Regions from separate parts of the Paenibacillus sp. Dod16 genome, predicted to be linked through region 3. Evidence: a T-box and tRNA genes for the amino acid it is inferred to sense, from the RefSeq annotation. Region 3 holds a T-box; the other regions hold tRNA genes.
What was found. The T-box of region 3 lies ahead of leuS (leucine--tRNA ligase). A T-box ahead of a tRNA ligase gene usually reads a tRNA of that ligase, here a tRNA-Leu.
Positions count from the first base shown of each region.

Region 1: it has a tRNA-Leu gene. The T-box ahead of leuS (leucine--tRNA ligase) is inferred to sense a tRNA for this amino acid. The anticodon was not compared.
Region 2: it has a tRNA-Leu gene. The T-box ahead of leuS (leucine--tRNA ligase) is inferred to sense a tRNA for this amino acid. The anticodon was not compared.
Region 4: it has a tRNA-Leu gene. The T-box ahead of leuS (leucine--tRNA ligase) is inferred to sense a tRNA for this amino acid. The anticodon was not compared.

Region 1 covers NZ_JBNDYG010000003.1:68,739-74,385, reverse strand. The annotation lists partial or broken gene ACPV3A_RS02395 (xanthine phosphoribosyltransferase) at 1-203, shown strand, start outside; gene ACPV3A_RS02390 (hypothetical protein) at 422-751, shown strand; gene ACPV3A_RS02385 (hypothetical protein) at 869-1,087, shown strand; gene ACPV3A_RS02380 (carboxymuconolactone decarboxylase family protein) at 1,157-1,486, shown strand; gene ACPV3A_RS02375 (hypothetical protein) at 1,569-1,988, opposite strand; tRNA gene ACPV3A_RS02370 (tRNA-Leu) at 2,170-2,253, shown strand; gene ACPV3A_RS02365 (divergent polysaccharide deacetylase family protein) at 2,567-3,454, shown strand; gene ACPV3A_RS02360 (N-acetylmuramoyl-L-alanine amidase) at 3,716-4,519, opposite strand; gene ACPV3A_RS02355 (YqzE family protein) at 4,671-4,862, shown strand; gene ACPV3A_RS02350 (hypothetical protein) at 5,079-5,647, opposite strand, start outside.
Region 2 covers NZ_JBNDYG010000006.1:128,535-134,181, reverse strand. The annotation lists gene ACPV3A_RS07765 (PepSY-associated TM helix domain-containing protein) at 1-42, shown strand, start outside; gene ACPV3A_RS07760 (FixH family protein) at 83-559, shown strand; gene ACPV3A_RS07755 (thiol-disulfide oxidoreductase DCC family protein) at 571-996, opposite strand; gene ACPV3A_RS07750 (hypothetical protein) at 1,082-1,357, opposite strand; gene ACPV3A_RS07745 (zinc ribbon domain-containing protein) at 1,447-1,689, opposite strand; gene ACPV3A_RS07740 (organic hydroperoxide resistance protein) at 1,824-2,243, opposite strand; tRNA gene ACPV3A_RS07735 (tRNA-Leu) at 2,428-2,510, opposite strand; gene ACPV3A_RS07730 (helix-turn-helix domain-containing protein) at 2,613-2,975, opposite strand; gene ACPV3A_RS07725 (PAS domain-containing protein) at 3,153-3,797, shown strand; gene ACPV3A_RS07720 (alpha/beta hydrolase) at 3,918-5,495, opposite strand; gene ACPV3A_RS07715 (FecCD family ABC transporter permease) at 5,518-5,647, opposite strand, start outside.
Region 3 covers NZ_JBNDYG010000013.1:89,573-95,219, forward strand. The annotation lists gene ACPV3A_RS12435 (Gfo/Idh/MocA family protein) at 1-1,004, shown strand, start outside; gene ACPV3A_RS12440 (AraC family transcriptional regulator) at 1,082-1,963, shown strand; T-box leader at 2,004-2,256, shown strand; gene leuS (leucine--tRNA ligase) at 2,346-4,787, shown strand; gene comER (late competence protein ComER) at 4,768-5,610, opposite strand.
Region 4 covers NZ_JBNDYG010000003.1:163,816-169,462, reverse strand. The annotation lists gene ACPV3A_RS02850 (Ger(x)C family spore germination protein) at 1-1,212, shown strand, start outside; gene ACPV3A_RS02845 (GerAB/ArcD/ProY family transporter) at 1,227-2,348, shown strand; gene ACPV3A_RS02840 (hypothetical protein) at 2,343-2,603, opposite strand; gene ACPV3A_RS02835 (copper amine oxidase N-terminal domain-containing protein) at 2,856-3,836, shown strand; tRNA gene ACPV3A_RS02830 (tRNA-Leu) at 3,972-4,055, shown strand; gene ACPV3A_RS02825 (WD40/YVTN/BNR-like repeat-containing protein) at 4,251-4,976, shown strand; gene ACPV3A_RS02820 (hypothetical protein) at 5,076-5,267, opposite strand; gene ACPV3A_RS02815 (helix-turn-helix domain-containing protein) at 5,436-5,647, opposite strand, start outside.

The DNA.
Region 1 (5,647 bases), on a different contig from region 3:
TTGATGACATTATCGCGAACGGTGACGCTGCAAGAGGCCTGATCAAGATTATTGAACGGGCAGGGGCAGAATTAATCGGGCTTGGCGTTGTGATTGAAAAGAGCTTCCAGGCTGGAGCGAGAACGCTGCGCGAACAGAATGTTCATGTGGAATCGCTGGTCACCATATCGTCGCTTGAGGACGGCAAGATTACGTTCAGCTAGGTTTAGGAATATACCAACCGCTTCATGGCATGTCAGGAGTAGAGCCGAAAGGCAGGACTTCCGTCATGAACGTTTGTACCCTAGCCTTTGCCGTGCGTAATAGTGTAAATTCGTAGTCAATTTTAAGTGGATTTCAGCCTAAAATCACAACAAAATCTTTTCGCCTCCATGATTTTCGCTTATAATAAAGAGGTAGGCAAGAGAGAGGAGGCAGCACCATGGGGAAACAACCTGTAACCGAGCCGTTTTTGATTGAGAAGCTGAATGAAGCAAAGGTACATTTTGAACGTGCTTTGGATTGTAAACATACGGAGTTTGATGATCTATATCCCTATATGATTGAACATCCTCAGTTTTTCTGGTACAAACGCTATGTTGCCTGGTCAGAACTGCTGACGATTGCCGGATTGTGTGAGGAGGTTTCCTTCGAATGGAAGGAACAGTTTACGCCTCAGCAGGTAGAATATATCGAGAAGCGTGTCATGTCTTCAACCGTTCTGGATTTTTGGTACGAGAAGAATGACAGTATCGAGCCGGCACAGCGTTAATGGGTATATAGAACATCTCTTAGTCGGGATGTTTGTCGATATCGCAACGCATTCAAAAGACCTAAATGATCTCATTTAGGTCTTTTTTTGCACTAAGTTTATGAAGGGGGTATGGTGATGATTAGCGATGAAAGACTCGATGAGCTTCGGCTCTCCGGCGAATTGGTCCGGGTTGTCCGGGACGGCTTGGAGACCAATGATATTATAGGCTTTGTTGTAGCCTGGGACCCGGAGCAGGTCATTATACGCCGCAGAAATCGGCGGGTCGTTAAACTGGATCGCCGTTACAGCTACCAGCTTAAAAAGGAACCAAGAGTAAGCCCGATCGAAGAGTAGGCATAGATCTCGAACTCGTCGGACAACTTAACCTCGCATCAAATTTTTGTGGAAGAGGTGCTTTAGGTTATGGAAATGTCCAATGACAAGGTCTCGGCTTACAAGAATGAAATTCTGAATTTGAAGCAGAGCATGCCGGAAATGGCAGAAGCGTATCATCAGTTCACAGGCGTTTGCTTTCAGGATGGCGAACTGGATGAGCGAACAAAGCAGCTGATCGCGCTCGGAATCGGACTGTTTGCCAATAATGAGCTGTGTACCTTCTATCATATGGAAGAAGCCCGTGCGAAGGGAGCCTCGGATGCTCAGATTATGGAGGCTGTAGCCGTGGCGTCTGCCGCCAGTGCGGGACATGCCCTCTCGCAGGGATTGACCCGCGTGCAGCATAATCTTCATTGATTCACGTGTCAGCGATAACCGTCTCAACCGGAACATTCATGTTCAGTGGGGAGACGGTTATTCTCTGTTTAAGGGCAGCGATTTAGCGGGCGTAAACAGCGGCAGGAGGATAGGCTTGCTCAGAGGACTCGGTCTCGGGCGAAACCAGCCCAAGGTAGGCTCGCATGCGGTCCATCATCTCCTCACGGAAGGATGGCCATAGAATGTTCATCGAACCAATGTAACCCCGACAAGCATATCGTGCCTGGATTCCTTCCTGGTTCTGTCCAATATCATACACCTTAATCGCCCGCTTGGTGAATTCCTGCTTCACCTCACGAAGAAGCACAGCAGCACGCTTGGCGCCATTCCCCACAACCTCTACATACAATTGAGGGCTCTTGAAGACACCGCTCTCTTGAATGATTCGGCAATCCCTTTCAAACACCTTATGAATGAACATCAGCAGCAGGTAACTCTTGATCAATGCACGTTCTTCCGTCGTAACAGCCGGTATGGCCATCAACATCACCGCCTTTATATAGAAAATGGTTATCGAACGGGAACTTATGTTCTTATTTTAACCGAAAAACAGGTTTTTAATCAAGTTCAAAAAAAGTGTTGACTCAATTCGTGCAGCGTGATATTATATATCTTGTCGCCGCTGATAAGGACTTGTCTCCTAAAAGCGATGAACATGATATGCGGTCGTGGCGGAATTGGCAGACGCGCACGGTTCAGGTCCGTGTGGGCTAACCCCCGTGGAGGTTCGAGTCCTCTCGACCGCATCCTTATAAAGAAGCTCGTAAACTTGCTTTTTAGCAGCTTACGAGCTTTTTTTGTGTTGAGATTTTAGATGGCGGGATGAAAGACTTTAACCAAAATAATGCGATGCCGTTGACAGCCAACCCGACAAGTTCAAAATTACCGCGGAGCTGCGGAGAAAGCAGCTGTGAGTAAGAAAGCCGACGATCCAACGGTGGCGGCAAGTTTCTGTGCCTGGGCTGTGCTAATACAATCACTCTTACATATTTACATACCTTTTCTCAAACAATACGGTTAGGTGTGATTAGCATGAACATGAATGGAAGGGGAGTAACCATGCGGAAGGCATTCAAAAAATTGGTTATCTTGCTGTGTACGATATGGATGATCGTGTACGGAGCACAGATCGGATATGGCGCAGGGGTGGCCTCTACCCCTGCTGCTGATCCTCCCAATCAGGAAACGGAAGAAATGCACGAAAAATCCGGACGCGGCAGGCCTGATCAGGAGGCGAAAGTTAATAAGCTGGCCGTCATCATTGATGATTTTGGCAATGATCAGAAAGGGACTCAGGAAATGCTGAGTCTTCCTGTTAAGATCACGGTGGCGGTAATGCCTTTCTTGCCAACAAGCGTGAAGGATGCCGAAGCTGCGCATCGGCAAGGGCATGACGTCATCATCCATATGCCCATGGAGCCGAAGCAAGGACGATCTTCCTGGCTCGGACCGGGTGCCATTCTAAGTTCACTAACCGATGAGGAGATTCGTGAACGGATGGAGGAGGCAATCGATTCGGTTCCTTATGCCGTTGGGATAAATAATCATATGGGCTCCAAGGTTACCGGGGATGAGCGGGTCATGTCCATTGTGCTTGATGTATGCAGGGAGAGAGGGTTGTTCTTCATCGACAGCAAGACAAACTACCATAGCGTGATTGGCAAACTGGCAGCGGAGAAGGGGATGCCGTCCATCGCCAACGATATATTCCTGGATGATGTTCATACCGTTCAGCACGTGAGCAAACAGCTCCTGACCGCGGTACAGCATGCGGAAGAGAGAACATCCTGCATTGCAATTGGCCATGTCGGCAAATATGGAACCCGGACGGCAGAAGCGCTGAAAGGAACCATTCCGAAACTGCAAGCCAAGGTGGAGTTTGTGGGTATCAGCGATCTGGTTAGGGAACGATCAAGCTGGCGGCCGAATCCGCTGTCAGCGTATTAGTGTCAGCAGCAGAACCGGAGTCGGTTTCGGCATGCCGTGAAGCAACCGGCGTTAAAAAGATTATCCGACAAAGGTCCGCCCCTATCTTGAAGAGCCAAAAAAAATAATAGCCTTCCAGACAAGGATCCGGTGATTCCAATCCCTGTATGGAAGGCTGTACATATGTGGAGGCTGCATTTATTCATCGGCTGCGGAGATCGATGCTAGGCGTCTTAATAGATATGGCTGAGAACCCTATATAAGCAAAAAAAAAGCCCCAAATTACAGGGCCGTTAAATAACTGATAATCCCGTCGGCAATGGCTTCAGCGATCTGCATTTGACCGTTGCGGCCGGTTAATAATTTCCGGTCCTCCATATTGCTGAGAAAGCCGGTTTCGACGATGACGGCGGGTACTTGGGTTTGATTCAGCAGATAGTATGGTTTACCTACCATGATGTGATTGCTGCTGCGGTAAACCAGATTCAGCTGCTCCTGGATGGTGTCCGCAAGCAGGGTGCTGCGTCCCTCGGATTGATGCAGCACGATGCCTCCGCGCTTGGACGAGTTCTTTCCCCAATTCACATGAATGCTGACCACCAGCTTGGTCGGGATTTCACTGCTAAGCTGCTTGCGCTGCGACAGATCGCGGCGATGTCTCGAGGAGCTTCGATGCCAGCGATTGTCATCGCTAAGCGCGTAATCGGCATCGCGGTTCAGTACGGCATGATAGCCTTCCTTGCGAAGCAGCATGAACAGTCTGCGTGAAATGGCCAGGTTGACATCTTTTTCTAGAATGTTACCATACGACGTTCCTCCATCGATTCCGCCATGACCCACATCGATCAGAATGACATCATGGGCAAAAGGGTGCAGCTGCCTTAGTTTTGACTGGTCGATTTCCTGACCTGAAGAGTGGGTGGATTCCGGCGTTTCGGTCAGAAGCCGGGTTGTCGAAATTGGACTTTTATGAACGGCATGCGCGGGACGCGTCATGGCTTGCTCCTTCACTGGATATGCTTCCATAACAGAACTCGGGAGTGCCAGTGTAAAGAGAAGCATCCATACCCCTGCTGTCTTAATCATGATGGCTCCCTTCTTTCACGTAAAAATTTCGGCTTTTTTAGAATGTGCATATGGCGGAAAAATCATGCTGTTCAAGTGCGAGCGTCTAGAATTGATCGAAATGGAGCAAACTGATACTGGGATGTGGATAAACCAAAAGGAGTTGATTCGTATGGCTAGCGGCGATGAATTGATCAAGTACATTACCGAGCGCGTGGTTCATTTTATAGATACGCCTAAGGACGTTCGGCGCCAGGCGAAGGTGAAGGAATCCTGGACCACAAGGTGGTTCGGCATGATTCCGTTCTCCATGTCGCTATGGAAAGAGGATGTAACCACCAAGCGCAAAAAAAAGACGAAGTAACAGCTAATGGTTCATACATGAAATCGTTTTTTGTACATCATGCGCATTGCCTCCTACGCGCACGATGTCAGGCACGGAGTAAGCATGCTTCTGGATGGCTTCGACCCTTGTGAGTGCTGAGTGCACACTTATAAACCGTTTTGAAATAAAGGACGCTGCCCGTTAAGAGGCAGCGTCCTTTTGTCAGTCATGTTATACGGCATGGGAAAACCCGTATTATTCCGGCTGGGCATAAAATTGCCCTTGTCTGACTAAACGGGATGCCGGAAGGAAACGGAGGGTGTCTGTATTCCGCAAGGGAACCGAAACATAAAGCGCAGCCGGGTTCTCCTGATTCTCCGAGGACCATCGATGCCAGCCCGTTAAGTTAAAAGGCGCGCCGTAGGCGGCATTGCCTTTTGCGGACTTAAATATCAGGGTGGAGTGCTCCTTAAGTAAATTCCGCAGATCGGCGCTGCTTCGGGCTGTGAGATTTCCAGTGGTCAGCCACAGCAGATTATCGTAAGGATCCACGGAGTCGCCGGTTGTGATGGAGGGCGTTCCGGCAAACCAATGATTGGATTTGGATGAAGTCACGAGTCCTTTGGCTGTTGCAGGCAGCGATACGGATACCAGGTTGGTCGTTGAATGAGTCTGCTGGGGCTCATCCGGTAGGGCTTCACTATTTAGTGCATTAAAATAAACCGGCTTCTTGCCGGGCAGCTGGACCTGCCAGACAGGGGACACGTCATACAGCTTGCGCACGGTGCTGCCTTGAGGCAATGACCCTCCAGCCTTCACAAGGC
Region 2 (5,647 bases), on a different contig from region 3:
GTTCGGAGGGTACCGGCGATCAAGACATTTCTGAATGCCTGATTCGGTCTTTACTCTAACTACAATAAGGGGTGGCGGTTTCATGATCATGAAAAGCCGTTTTATATTATGCGCACTGCTATCGTTCCTGCTGCTGAGCGCTTGTTCGGCCAGTCCCGAAGCAGTCAACCGGTATGAAAAAGAAATCCCGCTGATCGCCGAGGTAAACATACCGGAGACGTTATCCGTTCATCAACCGGAGACCATTGAAATCATTCTCACCCAGGATGGCCAAAGAGTACCTGGTGCGGATTTTGTCCACTACGAACTGTGGAGCCATGACGGCTCCCTGCGGGATCCCATGACGGATGCGGTAGAGGTCGGTGATGGCGTGTATACGGTAACCAAAACCTTCGATAAAGAGGGGCTGTATTTCATCAAGCTGCACAGCGGCAACAACGGTTCCATCATCATCCCCCAGAAACCGTTCGCCGTCGGCAAACTGTCCGAAGCCGAGCTTGCCTACCTGCAAGCGGGGACCCCGACATTTCAAGAGGGTACGGCAGATCATCATCATTAAAGCAAGCTGGATTAGGACAAAAACCGGCGCCGAATCTCCGGCGTCGGAACCATGCATTCCGTCGATTGTCCGAACCACCGGTAGCGGTTCTTTGCCACCCAGCGGTACACCAGATTCCGTAAAAAAGGGGGAATCAGGATAAAAATATACGACAGCGGCCAAGGAAAGCGAAGACGCCGTGCAATCCGCAGAGCTCCCGTCGACCTTGTGTAATACCTCCCCTGTTCAATCAGCACCATCGTTTCCGTAGTATCTCCACGAAGCCCTCCCTGCCTCAACAGCTCCTGCCCAATCTCGGACTGCAGCGAAGCGAAGCGAAAGGCACCGGCAGGATCTCTCTTGATAATGAACTGCGTCAGACCCTGGCACAAATGGCACACACCATCAATCAGCACAATCGCATAGTCCTCATGATTATCGGTTGCACGATCCTTCATATATTTCCTGGCTCCCTTCAGGCCTAAAACAAGAAAAAACGCAGGAGCCCTCTCCTACGCTTGATCAAGTACGCTTATTGGTTTATTACTCAGCAGCTTTGTTCAGCCACTCGCCGTCTTTCATCTGCTGGTCGAATTCGTTCGAGAATTTCTCCATGCATTTGCATATGAAATCCTTACGACAAACCGGGCAAGGTACTTTCCCAAGTCGGCTAAGCGCAGTCAGTTTCCATTCCGGGAAGCGGTTATAGAATACGCGAATATCCGTTCCGTCAGCCGTGTGGATAATGAATTCGTAAAGCCCTTCTTTTTCATTGCTTCCAGCTGTGGTCACATTTGCAATCTGCGGTCTGTATGGCATGTTCATCACCCGTTTATTTTATTTAAATTCCCTATGACTGGTTTGTACTTTCTGGTACTTAGTCATATTAAAGAATTTTAGGGGTGATGTCAACCGAAGAACACATCCAGGATCGAGCCAAGCTGCCCCCTCTTTTTACCTTCTAATATATCCGGGTTGAACACTTCCACATATCCGCAGTTCGTACAGGAAACAAATAGGAAATGATTGTGCTGAATATCAAACATCTTGCTCAGCCCGGCCCCTGACATCGAGACCTCTTTCGTCTGGCAGTGATTCCCTCCGCATTTGCTGCATACAAACCGTTCCTCTATCATTTGTTCAATACTCATCTTAAGCGCCCCTTTCCAATTCATAGCTTTAACTGAAATACGGAGTATCATGTAAAAAGTTTCATATTCCGCATCGTAAGCCGACAAAAAAGGATGGCCCTCCATTTCAGAGGACCATCCGAATTCCTATATGGTTAGCTTACGCTTAACTCCACGTCGATGTTGCCTCGGGTAGCCTTGGAATAAGGGCAGAACGCATGCGCCTTCTTCGCGAGGTCCTCCGCCTGGCTTCGTTCGATTCCCGGCATTTCGATCTTCAGCTTCACCGCAAGCTTAAAACCGTCAGCGCCATCGTCCTTTCCGATCATGACCTGAGAATGGATCACGACGTCCTTGAGCTCGATGCCCTCTTTTCGGGCGATATGAGCCAGGGCGCTTTCGTAACAGGCGCCATAGCCGGCCGCAAACAGCTGCTCCGGATTGGTTCCGTCACCGCCCGGTCCTCCAAGCTCCTTCGGCATGCTTAATTTGTGATTAAGAACCCCATCGGTAGATTCAACAGAGCCTTCACGCCCTCCAATGACTTTTACATCTGCTGTGTATAATGGTTTCATGCTCGTTCATCTCCTTCATGCCCTATTATGGTCTCTACATGTACTCTTTAAACTTGCAGCACAAATTGAAACGATAATTGGGCAAACTCGCATAAGAAACAGCATGTCCCAGCTTGCCAAGCAAACAAAAAAGCCGTTTATCAAAGGAAGAATTCCTCTTGATAAACAGCTTCTTCATAAAGTATGCGGTAGAGAGGACTCGAACCTCCACGGGTATACACCCACTACCCCCTCAAGATAGCGTGTCTGCCATTCCACCACTACCGCATGTTATAAGGGATGTTCTGTAGCGAACATTCCCTATTATACTGTTCCGTCACACAAAAGTAAAGATCCAAATTATGGGGGGTCGCTTAGACGCATGAGCAGCTAGGTCTTATCGTTTCGTTTTTCCTTCCGGTATGCCGAAAACTCGATGTATTCCCGGATAAACTCCTTCTCATTCTCTGCCAATCCGGACATGATGGGAAGATCGGATGATTCCGGGTCCACTTCGTACTCCCCACGCGCTTCATTGACGCGGGTAGGGTTGCCCTTGCCAATAATCAACCAATCCAAGCTTACGGAAAAGAATGCAGCAATCTCAATCAATTTATTTGTACTCGGCGTTGTTTTCCCCCTCTTCCAATCACCAAAATTTCCTGTGCTGATCCCGAGGGTTTCACAAAACGCCTTCTTGGTCATACCTCGGCTTTCTATGAGATGTTCGATTCGTTGGTAAATAGACTGCATCAAACAACCGCCTTCCTAGTTCTCTTTGAAAGAAAATTACTTATGTACGTATTTTTCTCTTGCAAAACCACTTATTTACGTGTATAATCAAATATATATTGCCTAAATTATACCATAGTACTCATGGATCGTTGTATCTTTTACTCATGAGTCTATTCAGTATGAGGAGCGAGTCATTTGCCCTACGATACCATGATCACATCCTGGAATAATGCGGTTCATTCCTTGAACAAAGGATTGATGATCATTACGCCGGATGGCATCATAGACAAAATTAACGATCCACTCATTACCATGGCCGGAAGATATGGTGTTTCCCCTGAGTTTGGATGGCAGGGGGCATCTTTTTTTAATCTCGCTTCCAAGTCCCTGAGTCTGGCTTCATTTGGTCACTTTTTCCGTGAGTTGGATTTGCCCTCCGTAAGAGATGTTATGTTGGGGAAGCAATCTGATTATTCCTTTGAATATGCCGTACAATGGAACGGCCAAGAGAATTGGGTTTTATGTGAGGTACTGCCGCTGCTTATCAACAAGGACAGCCGTATTCACGGAGCTATGATATCATTTACGGATATTACGAAGTTCAAACGCAAGGAGCTGCTGCTGGAACAAGCGCTGGCTCACAGCTTTCCCCTTCCCGGGCATATTCCCATCTGCGCCGTATGCAAACACGTTCACCACGCGGAAGAGTGGGAGCCTGTGGAGAGCTATTTGGAGAGCCGCCTCCCCATTGAATTTACCCACGATATCTGTCCGGATTGCATTCGCAGATTATACCCGAAGTACTCTTCCATCCTTGATGATCCGGAGATACACGATTAACTCTCTGCCTATACACAGCAACGCAGAATAAGCAGCTTCATCATCCGGCTTTATCCCTGGATATGAGGCTGCTTATTCATGCTTATTCATGCTTAAGGCATTATTAAGGCATTATTCTCATTACGCGTTCACAAAACGAAGCAGAGGGCTTATCAGAGCAGGCAGCACCGAGACGTGGCCTTCTCCCTCAATTTCATGGAACGTAGTCTCCAGCACCTCATCATGCCCTTTGAGGAATGCATAGAGTTCCCTGGCGTCTTGAACCATGGACGGCTTCTCCTCAGCTCCAACATACAGACGCAGCTCTTTACGCTGTCCGCTCTGTTGTAAACGGAGCTTCCCCTCTTCCCACCGTTTGTACAGCGCGTAGTTCTTCCACCACACCGAGGGACAAGCCGCAATATACCGCGAAAAGGTCTCAGGTCTGGTGAATAATGTATACAAGGTGAAAAAACCACCGAGCGAGTGCCCGAACAGCGCCTGCTTCGAACGATTCACCGCGTATTGCCGCTCCACGGCCGGCTTCAGCTGAAACTCGATGAACATAAGGAATGCTTCGACGCCGCCTGTTTCCGGCCAATCCAATCCGTTAGGGCGGACCGGCAATTCATGGTCTTCAGCATATTCAGTAAAGTTGTAAAAACGCTCGCTGCTCACGATCGGACTGTCACTATCAAAGCCGATCCCGACAATAAGCGCCGAGGGAATGCCGCGGGGGGTCCGGGATTGCAGTCGGATTGCCTCCGCAAGCGTTCCGAAGGTCGCATTGGCATCCAGCGAATATAATACAGGATAACCGCCTTCAGGTGGTGGTCCCATCGGTTCGGCAATGAAAATACGGTATTCGCGGCCTGTGACGTCGGATTGCATGGACCATGTCACCGTTCCCGGTATGCAAAACAGAGGATCCTTTTCGTGGTAATTGCAGTTAGCTCGCACAATCTCAGATTCTTGGTCATATTCTTCCTTGACGAACAACCACCGCAACGCATCCGGAAATCTTCTGGCCATAAAAATGGGATCATGGGTCCCATCAGGATCTACCGCCAGTTGGAGCCGCTCGAGGCTCCCCCCTTGTTCGATCCAGAATCGATGCGCCTCGACGTTATTCGGATACATATGTTTCTGCGCATTGTTCTTATATGCGCCTTCCAACTGTCCAACGGACATATATACCCTCAGCCCGGCAGGCAATTCCCCCTGCTCCCTGATGTAACCCATAACCCCGTCATACCATAACGAAGCCGACAGCATCCCGATCCGTCCGAAGGTCTCGGGACGCCAATACCCCGCGAACATCGAGATCAAACCGCCAAAGGAACCACCAATGATGGCTGTATGTTCGGGCGCTGCGAGTGTACGGTACTGTCTGTCTATGTACGCCTTGATGACATCCGCCACCTCATCGACATAAGCTCTGCCCTCCCCGCCGAAAGGCGGATTGCCCTCCAGCAGCGGCTCGGCCGGCCAAGGCGTGTACTCACGGTTTCGATTTGTTGACGAAATCCCGACCAGGATGACCTCGACGAGTTGTCCTGCTGCAAACAGATGGTTCAGATAATTGAGACAGTCCGTGAACATATCTCCTTGATCCTGTACGTAGGCAACAGGATAAGAACGGTCCGACTCATGATAGGAAGGAGGCAAATACAGTGTGAGTTCCCTGTCCTCAACCACCAGCTGTTGATAACGATTCATGTGATCCTCCCGAAAGCTGCTTTTATTTTCGCATACGAATTAATAGATAGATAAAATATGGAACCCCAATCACGGACACCACAATGCCTGCAGCCAGCTCGGCCGGAGCGAATATCGTTCTGCCGATGAAATCGCCTATGACCACAATCGCC
Region 3 (5,647 bases):
TTGTTTTTGGCGCTATGTCGCTAGAGCATGGACATATATACGGTATGTGTAACGGATTGATCGAGGCAGGGGCGACGCTAAAGTGGGTGTATGACCCAGATCCCGCGAAGGTTGCGGCTTTTTGCAAGGCTTATCCAAGTGTAACCGTTGCCTCGTCCGAGTCACAGGTGCTTCAGGATGCGGAAGTGCGTCTGGTAGCGGCTGCCGCCATTCCTTCGGAACGATGCGAGCTTGGCCTGAAGGTCATGTCGCACGGCAAGGATTACTTTACGGATAAGACGCCTTTCACGACGCTGGAGCAGGTGAACGCTGCTCGCACGAAAGCCGAGGAGACAGGCAAGAAGTACATGGTGTATTACAGTGAACGGCTGCATGTGGAAAGTGCCGTCCATGCCGGGAAGCTGATCCAGGACGGGGCGATCGGGCGAGTGGTGCAAGTGATGGGAACAGGGCCGCACCGTTTAAACGCATCCTCCCGTCCGGACTGGTTTTTCCGTCATCAACAGTACGGGGGGATTCTGTGTGACATCGGCTCCCACCAGATTGAACAATTTTTGTTTTTTGCGGGCTGCCGTGATGCCAAGGTGCTCAGCAGCAAGATAGGGAATTATGCGAATCCGGATTACCCGGAGCTGGAGGATTTCGGAGATGCAACGCTTGTGGGAGACAACGGGGCCACGAATTATTTCCGAGTCGACTGGCTGACACCCGGGGGCCTTGGCACCTGGGGCGACGGAAGAACCTTTATTCTGGGGACGGAAGGATACATCGAGCTTCGCAAATACATCGATATCGCCAGGCATCCGCAGGGTGATCATCTGTACCTGGTTAATGGCGAGGGAGAATTTCATATGGAGCTTCAAGGCAAGGTGGGCTATCCATTCTTCGGGGAGCTTATCCTGGATTGTCTGGAACGCACGGAGCATGCCATGTCCCAGGAGCATGCCTTCAAAGCCGGAGAATTGTGCGTCATCGCCCAAAATGAGGCCGTGCGCATTCCATAAAATCATTTATAATAGAGAAAACCCCGTTACGTTGTGGGTTATATAACTCCAAAATCGCTAAAGGGGCGATTCTCTAGATGACCTCATCTGTCGATATGATGCCAGGTTTTGACCGCATGCAGCTGCAAGCGCCGTTTGATCTGACCTATTACAATGAACAGCCGCTGTCGGGAGGGCAGTTTCACTCGCATGCTTTTTATGAAATTTATTATTTCCATGAAGGACGCTGCACTTATTTGATCGGCGATTCCGTTTTCACCCTGAAACCGGGGGATCTGCTCCTGATGAACGGGCTTACGCTCCATTGTCCGAATGTTGAGCCCGATTCCAGATACGTCAGAAGCATTCTGCATTTCGATCCGGCCTGGATCTGCAAAGGGCTTTCGGAGACGGCCAAATCGATATTGCTGGATCCCTTCGAATCGCTGCGAAATCATCGCATGACACTGACAGGGACCAATCGGGACGAATTCGAAGGCATGTTGGCCGATATACATCGCCTCTCGGCATCCACGGCCGGTTTTCGCCAGGAACGGATGACCTTGCGTATTCAGGAGATGATGTACGTCATCGCGGACTGGTGCCAGGACGCTGTACAGGATCAGGACTCCATCTCCGAGAAAGAGCGGCATGTCCAGCATGTCGTATCGTTCGTCGAGGAACATTATATGCAGGATCTGACGCTGGAGCAAATTGCCCGCGATATGCATATTACGAAACACTATTTATCCTCCTTGTTTAAGGAGGTTACCGGAACAACGGTGTTTAAATATTTGTATCACCGGCGGATTAACCAAGCTAAAATTTTGCTCAGGCTCCATCCGCATCTCAGCATCACGGAGATCAGCCAGGCGGCAGGTTTCAAGCATTTGGCTCATTTCAGCCGGATGTTTAAAGCCATGGTCGGGACGACGCCGGAATATTATCGCAGAAGCGGGGAAGAGCTTTCGTTGACTTGATTGGACTTTTTGGGTATAATAGCCACATTAAAACGGTAATATGAACGCGATGATGAGGATCAATCGTTCCACTTTCGATCATGCAGAGAGCCGGTGTCTGGTGAAAACCGGTTGACGATAGGAATGAACTCGCCTCGGAGCAATGGTGTTAACCCGGCCGCTGTATTTCGGCAGATTCGGCCGCTGAAGCATCGTCGTCTCATCCGCGATAAGGATGCAAAGGGAGTGAAAGGCAAAGCATGCCTTTGGCTAACTAGGGTGGTACCACGGGAATCAAACCTCTCGTCCCTAGCGATCAGCGCTATGGATGATGAGGTTTTTTTGTTTTTTTGGGCAACGGCACAGGCCTTGCCTCTTGACTGTGAAGGAGGAGCAATGGAGTATGACGGACAATCAACCAACCGGCCACGGCTATCAGCCGCAGGCCATCGAACCGAAGTGGCAGCAATACTGGGATGAGAACAAAACCTTTAAAACGGAAGATTCATCATCCAAACCGAAATTTTATGCGCTGGATATGTTTCCGTATCCATCAGGAGCAGGCCTGCACGTAGGGCATCCGGAGGGGTACACGGCGACTGACATCGTGTCCCGTTACAAGCGGATGCGCGGATACAACGTGCTTCATCCGATGGGATGGGACGCCTTCGGTCTGCCAGCGGAGCAGTATGCCATGGACACAGGCAAACATCCTCGCGAGTTTACTGTGCAGAATATCGATACGTTCCGCCGCCAGATCAAATCTCTGGGCTTCTCGTATGACTGGGACCGCGAGATCAGCACAACCGATCCGGAATATTATAAATGGACCCAGTGGATCTTTATCCAGCTTTATAAGCGCGGCCTTGCCTATGTGGCTGAAGTGCCGGTGAACTGGTGCGAAGCGCTCGGTACCGTGCTTGCGAACGAAGAGGTCATCGACGGCAAGAGCGAACGCGGGGGCCATCCGGTCGTACGTAAACCGATGCGCCAATGGATTCTGCGCATTACCGAATACGCGGATCGTCTCCTTGAAGATCTGGATGAACTGGACTGGAGCGAAAGCCTGAAGGATATGCAGCGCAACTGGATCGGCAAATCCACAGGCGCTGAGGTTCGTTTTGACATCGAAGGTTACGATGGTCATCTGGAGGTGTTCACGACCCGTCCGGATACGCTGTTCGGGGCAACCTACTGCGTTCTGGCGCCGGAGCATGACCTCGTAGATAAGATTACGTCAGCCGATCAGCGTGAAGCCGTCAAGGCTTATCAAGATCAAGCAGCACGTAAAAGCGACCTGGAGCGGACGGATCTGGCCAAGGATAAAACCGGTGTATTCACGGGTGCATACGCCATTAATCCGGTAAACGGCGCTAAAGTGCCGATCTGGATCGCGGATTATGTGCTTGCCGGCTATGGAACGGGTGCCATTATGGCGGTTCCGGGTCATGACAGCCGTGACTGGGAGTTTGCGAAGCAATTCGGTCTTCCGATTATTGAAGTCGTTCAGGGTGGAAATGTCGAGGAGGAAGCATACAGCGGCAGTGGCGCGCATGTGAATTCCGGCTTCCTGAACGGGTTGGACAATGAAGAGGCTATCCAGGCGATGAATGAATGGCTGGAGCAAGAGGGCAAGGGCAAGAAGAAGGTAACTTACCGTCTGCGCGACTGGCTGTTCAGCCGTCAACGCTACTGGGGTGAGCCGATTCCGATTCTGCATCTGGAAGACGGAACGATGAAGACCGTGCCTGAGGATCAGCTTCCATTGCTGCTGCCGGATGTGGATCAGATTAAACCATCCGGTACCGGCGAATCACCGCTGGCTAACGTTACGGAGTGGGTGGAAACGGTAGATCCCGAAACCGGCATGAAAGCCCGCCGCGAGACGAATACGATGCCGCAATGGGCAGGCAGCTGCTGGTATTACCTGCGTTATATCGATCCACGCAATAATGATGAATTGTGCTCCAAGGAGAAGCAGAAGGAATGGCTGCCGGTTGACCTGTACATCGGTGGTGTGGAGCATGCGGTGCTTCATTTGCTGTATGCTCGCTTCTGGCACAAAGTATTGTATGACCTGGGCGTTGTCGATACGAAGGAGCCTTTCCAGAAGCTGGTCAATCAGGGTATGATCCTGGGCAACAATAATGAAAAAATGAGTAAATCCCGCGGCAATGTCATCAATCCGGATGATATTGTTAACGAATACGGAGCCGACACGCTGCGTGTGTACGAGATGTTCATGGGGCCGCTGGAAGCAACCAAGCCATGGAACACCAACGGCGTTGAAGGAACGTTTCGTTTCCTCTCCCGCGTATGGCGCCTGTTTATCGGGGACGACGGTCAATTGAACCCTAAAATCGTGGAAGGCGAGGGTACGGATGATTTCAGACGTACACTGCACAAAACGATTAAGAAAGTGACCGAAGACTTTGAACATATGCGCTTTAACACAGCGATCAGCCAGCTGATGGTATTCATCAACGAGGGATACAAGACGGAAGAGCTTCCGCGCAAAGCGATGGAGAACTTCGTGCAGCTGCTTTCCCCGCTGGCCCCTCACCTGGCTGAAGAGCTGTGGAGCCGTTTAGGCTACACGGAGAGCGTAACCTACGTGCCATGGCCGGAGTATGACGAGGCTTGGACTGTAGAGGCCGAAGTGGAGATTGTCGTTCAAGTTAACGGCAAAATCGTAGAACGTGCCAAAATCTCGAAAGACATGGACCAAGAAGCCATGCAACAACATAGCCTCTCCCTTCCGAATGTCAAGCAGGCGCTGGAAGGAAAGAGTATTCGCAAAGTCATTGCCGTACCGGGCAAACTGGTCAATATCGTGGCCGGTTAATCGTAAAACCGAAGGCAGCATCCAGTTTTGCCAAATCCTCCTCATACTTGTCGTGTGTGGTTTGGATCAATTGGTAGAACAATCCGTTCAGGTTAGAATCCAGCAGTGCCAAAGCCTGAGCCGTGATGCCTCCGGGAACCGCAACCCGTTCTTGCAGCTGTTCGGGGGAGAAGCCCTCCTCCGTTAACAGCTTGCCGGTGCCAAGCAGCATTTCTCCGGCTAATGCATTAAGGGTTCTGCGGTCGATTCCGGTCATTTCAACGGCAGCGTCGATCCATTTTTCCATGAATAAACTTAAAAAAGCAGGTCCGCAGCTGGAGAAATCGGAAGTGATTCGCGTGTGCGATTCCAGTATCTCGAGCGGCCTGCTGATATAAGACAGGAGGCTTTCTATAAGCTGCCTGTCTTCTTCTTTTATTCGGGAACCGTACATGCATAACGATGCTCCGCCTCCGGTTAGGTTGGTGATGCTCGGTATGATTTTCGCCACCTTGCAGGGCAGCGATGATTCCAGATGGATCAGTTGGACCGGACTCGTGATGGATATGGCGATTTGCCGGACTTCAAGCCGATCTTTGATTTCGCTGATGACAGATTTGAATTCAAGCGGCTTTATACATAGGAATAGCAGGTCGCTCTGAGAAGCCGTCTCCGTGTTACAGCTGCATACCGTCAGACCGGGATGACGTTTTGCCAGCTGCATCGGCTTTTCAGGACTTCGGTTGCTGACCCGAATCTGCTCAGGCAGGAGTGCGCCCGATTGAATGAAGGCATCGATCAACAGACTACCCATGCTGCCCGTACCGATAAAACCGACCTTCATGTGTATGTTCCCTCCTTTCGCGCTTTACGGCAGAAAT
Region 4 (5,647 bases), on a different contig from region 3:
TTCAGATACAGATGGTTGGTTAGCATTCTCCTGTGCTGCTGCCTGAGCACGATAACGGGCTGTTGGGATGCGACTGAATTGAATAAGCGGGCCATTGTCGCCGGTATCGGCATTGACTGGAAGGAAGAAGAGCAGCAATATATGATTTCCTTCCAGACCATCATCGCGGATGAAATAACCGGCAAAACAGGCAGGGGAGCGACACCTACATCCATATACAAGGCAACCGGAAAAACGATCATCGAAGCGGTGCGAAATACGTCTCGCAAAGTACCGCGTATCATCTCGCTTGCCCACACGGGATTAATCGTTATATCCGACGAGGTGGCCAGAAACGGAATTATCGATCTATTCGATTATTTGGACCGTGATTCCGATATTCGATTGACGACCGAAATATTGGTTGCCGCGGAAGGACAAAAGTCAGAAGACGTGGTTGCTGTACTAACGCCTATTGGAAAGATTACGGCTTTCGCGCTTGTACAGAAGATTGAGTTAACCTCAAGACAGTTAAGCGAGAACTTCCGTGTAGAAGTAGACGATGTCATTCGGGATCTGCTAGTTCCCGGTGGCGGACCTGTCATTAACGGCGTCATGATCGAAGGAGATGTCCAGCAAGCCGTAAAGAAATCCAATCTAGAAAGCTCGGAGAGTGCAGGTCTGGGTGTTATTTCCAATCTGGCTATTTTTAAGGGAGACAAGCTTAAAGATTGGATGACCAGGGAAGAGAGCAGGGGAACCGTGTGGATCAAAAATAAAATGCATACAACGCCATTAAATATAAGCCTTGAACATGGACAAGGCGAAATTGCATTGGATGTCATGCGATCGAAGACCCGGCTGGAAGTGAAATTTATAGAACCGCTTCAACCCGTTATCCACATATTCGTTGAGCCTAACTTCTCGATCCGGGAAGTGATGAGCGACATCGACCTGAGAAATCCGCATTCGATGAAGACGCTCGAAGCAGCTGCTAATAAAGAGGTGGGTCGCATTCTGAAACTAGCCGTGAAGAAGTGTCAGGAAGCGAATAGTGATATCCTCGAATTCGGTCAAACGGTAGAACGCGCCAGACCAGAAGCCTGGCACAAAATGAAGGGTCGATGGGATGTCATCTTTCCGCAATTGGAAGTGGAATATCATGTGAAATCGGTTGTGCGTAACTCTCAGATGAAAGATCGTTCCTTTAAATACAACATGAACACCGAATAAAGGGGAGCTTAAAGGTGAAGGTGAAAATCAGTCCGCTGCAGTTCTTCTCGTTGCTGGTTCTATTTCAGTTCGGAACGACGCTTGTCGTGAACATGGGACTGCAGGCCGGTAAGGATTCCTGGATTGGGCTGCTGATTGGCATGGTGATCGGGGCGATGATGTATTCGCTGAATGCTTATTTGTACACCATGTTTCCTGATCATCTGCCTACGGTTTATTATCGAATATTGCTTGGGAAATATTTAGGGGGATTGGTGGGAGTATCTTACTGCGTGTTTTACCTGTATACAGGCTCCAGAGATATCGTAGATGGAGGGTTGTTGGTAATGGCATCGGCAGCCCTTAAGGAGACCCCGCTCCTCATTGTCAATTTGATCATGGTGATGACCGTCGCTTTTGTGCTGCATCAAGGATTGGAGGTGCTTGGGCGCACCGCTTTGATTTTCTTGGCGATTGTTCTGCTGATCAGCGTATTCAGCGCTCTGGTTATCGTATTTTCCGCGATCGTGGAAGTCGATCGCCTGCTACCCGTCCTTGGCAACGGCATGCAACCGATCATTGAATCTGTATTGAAAAAAAATATGCATTTTCCGTATGGTGAGCTGATTGTTGCTACGGTCCTCCTTCCACATCTGAGCCGGCAGAAGAGCGGGATTAAGGCAGGGTATTTGGCTATTTTATTCAGCGGAATGATACTGGCGCTAACCTCTGCCGTTACCATTTCCGTCCTTGGCGAGAATATTACGGAGCGTTCGGTTTTTCCTCTGCTGACGATGGTCGGAAAAGCCAATATTTCGGAGTTCATTGAGCGGACGGAAATTTTGATCGTGATGGTTCTGATTATTGGTGTGTTTTTTAAAATAAGTCTGTATTATTATGCCGCATTGATCTCTGCATCCGAGCTGTTCAACATTCCCTTTCAAAAATTGATTTATCCTTTCGCTTTAATCATGCTCGGGAACTCGATGATTCTCTCCCGTTCGTATAGCGAGCATCTCATGAAAGGAAGCCAGCACCTATATATGGTTCTCCCTATATTTTCAATCGCTGTACCTTTGGTGCTTGTCGTGATCGGTTTGATTCGCAGAGCAAGCTCCAAGGGAAAGACAAAGTCCGACTCTAGCTCCGGTTCATGAACCATGTCCCGCGTTTCCAGGGCTTTGGCTTGAATCACGGGGCTTTTTATTTTTGAATGCTCGGTAACAATCAGGAAGGATCAGGAGGCATAGCAGCACCGTAACCGTCAGCTTCTCTACGATGGAGAATAGAGTGAACTGCCAATTGATCATAAAGTTGTACCATGGGAACCCGAACAGACAATCTGTAAGCACGGTATAAGACAGACAGAGAGTACCTAACAGCAGGGTGATCGCATATTTTTTGATATACATCGTTACTTCCTCGCATTTCCTATGGTTTATGACTTGCCAATCCATGACAATGTTGTATTAGTATGAAGGGTTTATTCAATAAACATACAAAGGAGAGTTGTATCCAATCGAACCAAGCGTTGAAAAGGGGCGTATATGAACCGACAGGAACAGAAGAATAGCAAAATGCCGTTTATGGATGGGCCTAAGGGTTATAGATCTTTTATAATGGAAATGGATAGTGAAGTTTAGCTTAGGGAGGGAGAGCTTGTGATGAAGAAACGTCAAGGCGTGAGAAGGCTGCTGGCCGGTATCATGACGGCAGTGATAGGGATAACCGGTTACATGTCATATGGACGAGAAGTTTGGGCTGCGGACACATCCTCAGGCAGACCTATCGAAGTTCGAGTGAATGGAGGTCGGCTTCTGCTGGAATCGCCTCCTTTTATTCATAACGGCAGGGTGATGGTGCCTTTCCGCGGCATTTCAAGATCGATGGGAGCCGAAGTTCGCTGGGATCAAGCCAAGCAGACGGCCATTGTGAGTAATGGTAAACATACGACAAGCTACACCGTGGGACAGAATCACGCCGTTAAGGACAGCAAAGCTGTAACTCTGGATGCCCCGCCTCTGCTCAAGGAGGGACGTGTTTATATCCCGCTCCGCTTCTCGGCAGAGGGTCTTGGAGGCAAGGTTGTCTGGAATAACCAGGTTAAAGAAGCGTTGATCTATCCGCTGCTCACACCGAAGGAGGCAGAAGCTGCCCTGTCCAAGAAGAGTAATCAGGCGATAACACTTTTGAAAAACAAGGATTTTGAGAAGCTTGCCGAGCTGGCTCATCCAAACGGGATTACCTTCTCCCCTTATGCGCATGTTGATCGGCAGAAGGATGTCACACTTAGCAAGCAGCAGCTGGGGAATGGATTTAACCACGACACCTTATACCGCTGGGGCGAGTATGATGGCAGCGGAGAACCGATCTCCATGAATTTTGAGAGCTATTATCATAAATTCGTCTATACCCTTGATTTTGCCGCTGCGCCATGGATCGGTTACAACCAATCCAAGAGCGAAGGAAATACGCTGAATAATGCAAGCAGCCAGTATAAGGCAGCTGTCATCGTCGAGTATTATTACGAAGGAGTTCATCCTGATTATGCGGGGATGGATTGGGAAAGCCTCCGGCTTGTATTTGAACAATATGGGGAGGATTGGGTGTTATCTGGCGTGATACATGATCAATGGACGATCTGAGAATAGACCTGTTCTGTCGAAACCATATGAAGTCTGATGGTTTCGACAATTTTTTTAAAAAATGCTTGCTTTTTAACTTTGTGCATTATATACTCTTAATTACGGTGATCAACTCGATCACGACTTACATAACATGCGGTCGTGGCGGAATTGGCAGACGCGCACGGTTCAGGTCCGTGTGGGCTAACCCCCGTGGAGGTTCGAGTCCTCTCGACCGCATCTATGAAGCAAAGCTGTTTTTCAAGTGAAATTTAACTTGAAGAACAGCTTTTTTCGTTCCTCTTCATGTGGAAATCGCGTTATACTAAACTGGAGGAACCGTTCAGCTTTAGGGTGAATGGAGTGGATTTATAATATTTGGCCTGTTAGCAGAAGTCACTGGCGGGTTATTTTGAATACAAGGGGTGTGATCCTGTGAGAAAACCTCGAAAAGGGCTGGGCTTTATTTTGTTGATGCTCGTAGCTGTGAGTTTGTCTGTTGGATGTCAACCATCGGATGAGGGGTATGTGGCTGAGCGATCGGTGGAAGCTTCGAAGGAGGATACTCAGAAGACAGAGCTCTCTTCCGGATCAGAAGATCATTTAGGTGGAGGGAGCGACGCCGCAGGAAGCGGTGCGGTCGCAGAACAGAATGATACGGACGTTGCTCCAGATAATCAGGCCGCTGAACCCGATGTGGATTTAGCAGATGTGACGGCGGTCCGGCACATTAATCATAGCTCGGGCTGGATTGGTGGAGAAGGCTGGATTGCTTTTAGTGATAACGGTGGCACGGAATGGGAGGTTCAGGCTCAGCCAAAAGGCACCGTACGCCAAATCTTTGCACTGAATGGCAAGCAGGCCTGGACTGTGATGGAGAATAACGATCTGTACCGCACAACGGATGGCGGTGAGACGTGGATTCGGATTGGAAGCACGCCGAATGCCGGATTTCTTCATTTCATTTCGCCTGAAACAGGATTCAGCGGGCAAGCCAAAACCGAGGACGGGGGCCAAACCTGGAGCAACCTGGATATACCGGATACGACCGCCAGCAGTCCTGCCACGGGAGCTATCACCGATGAAGCTGAAGGAGCTCCCAAGAACGAAGAGGCTGTTTCAGGATCGTTGTATGTTGTTAACACGAAACCCCATAACTGATTCATAACAAAGAAGACCGGAGCTCTCCGGTCTTCTTTTTGTGGTTATGCCTCCAATCTCAGCAAGAAAGAGGCAGAACGATAAACATCATATCGTTCATTAAGGCAGCTCTTTGAATATCATTCGTGAGCCCAGCCATAGACCAGCGGCAACTCCGAATAAGCCGAAGAGGGCCACCAGGACGATCAGATTAAAGGAGTGCCAACCAAGCAGGAATCCAATACCGCTTCCCATGGTTGTTCCGGTGAGCAATCCCAGTGCAGCGCCAATCTGCTTATGACGTAACCTCATACTCACTCACCTCAATTGTTGGATGATGCGAACGGAATGTTACTTGTATTCCCTGATCGTCTGGAAATATGCCATTACAGAAAACAAGCCCGGCTTAGCCGGATCGACCCGGCAAGCTGAGCATTGGTTGGAATCATAAGTATGGTTACGTTATAACAGCAGTTTTAATTATGAATTTTGCTTTAGTGCGCAATCTGCAAATAGAACAGATTTAGGGATCCGGAAGAACTGTTCCGCTTTTTCCTGGAACGCTGCGGATGGTACGGTGCCCTGGTGCAGCCATTTGCGGAATGTGCCGGGATGTACGCCGATCCAGCGGCTAACATCGCTTACCGACAAGTCATGAACCATGCACAGGCCTGTCAGAATCCGATTGCTAA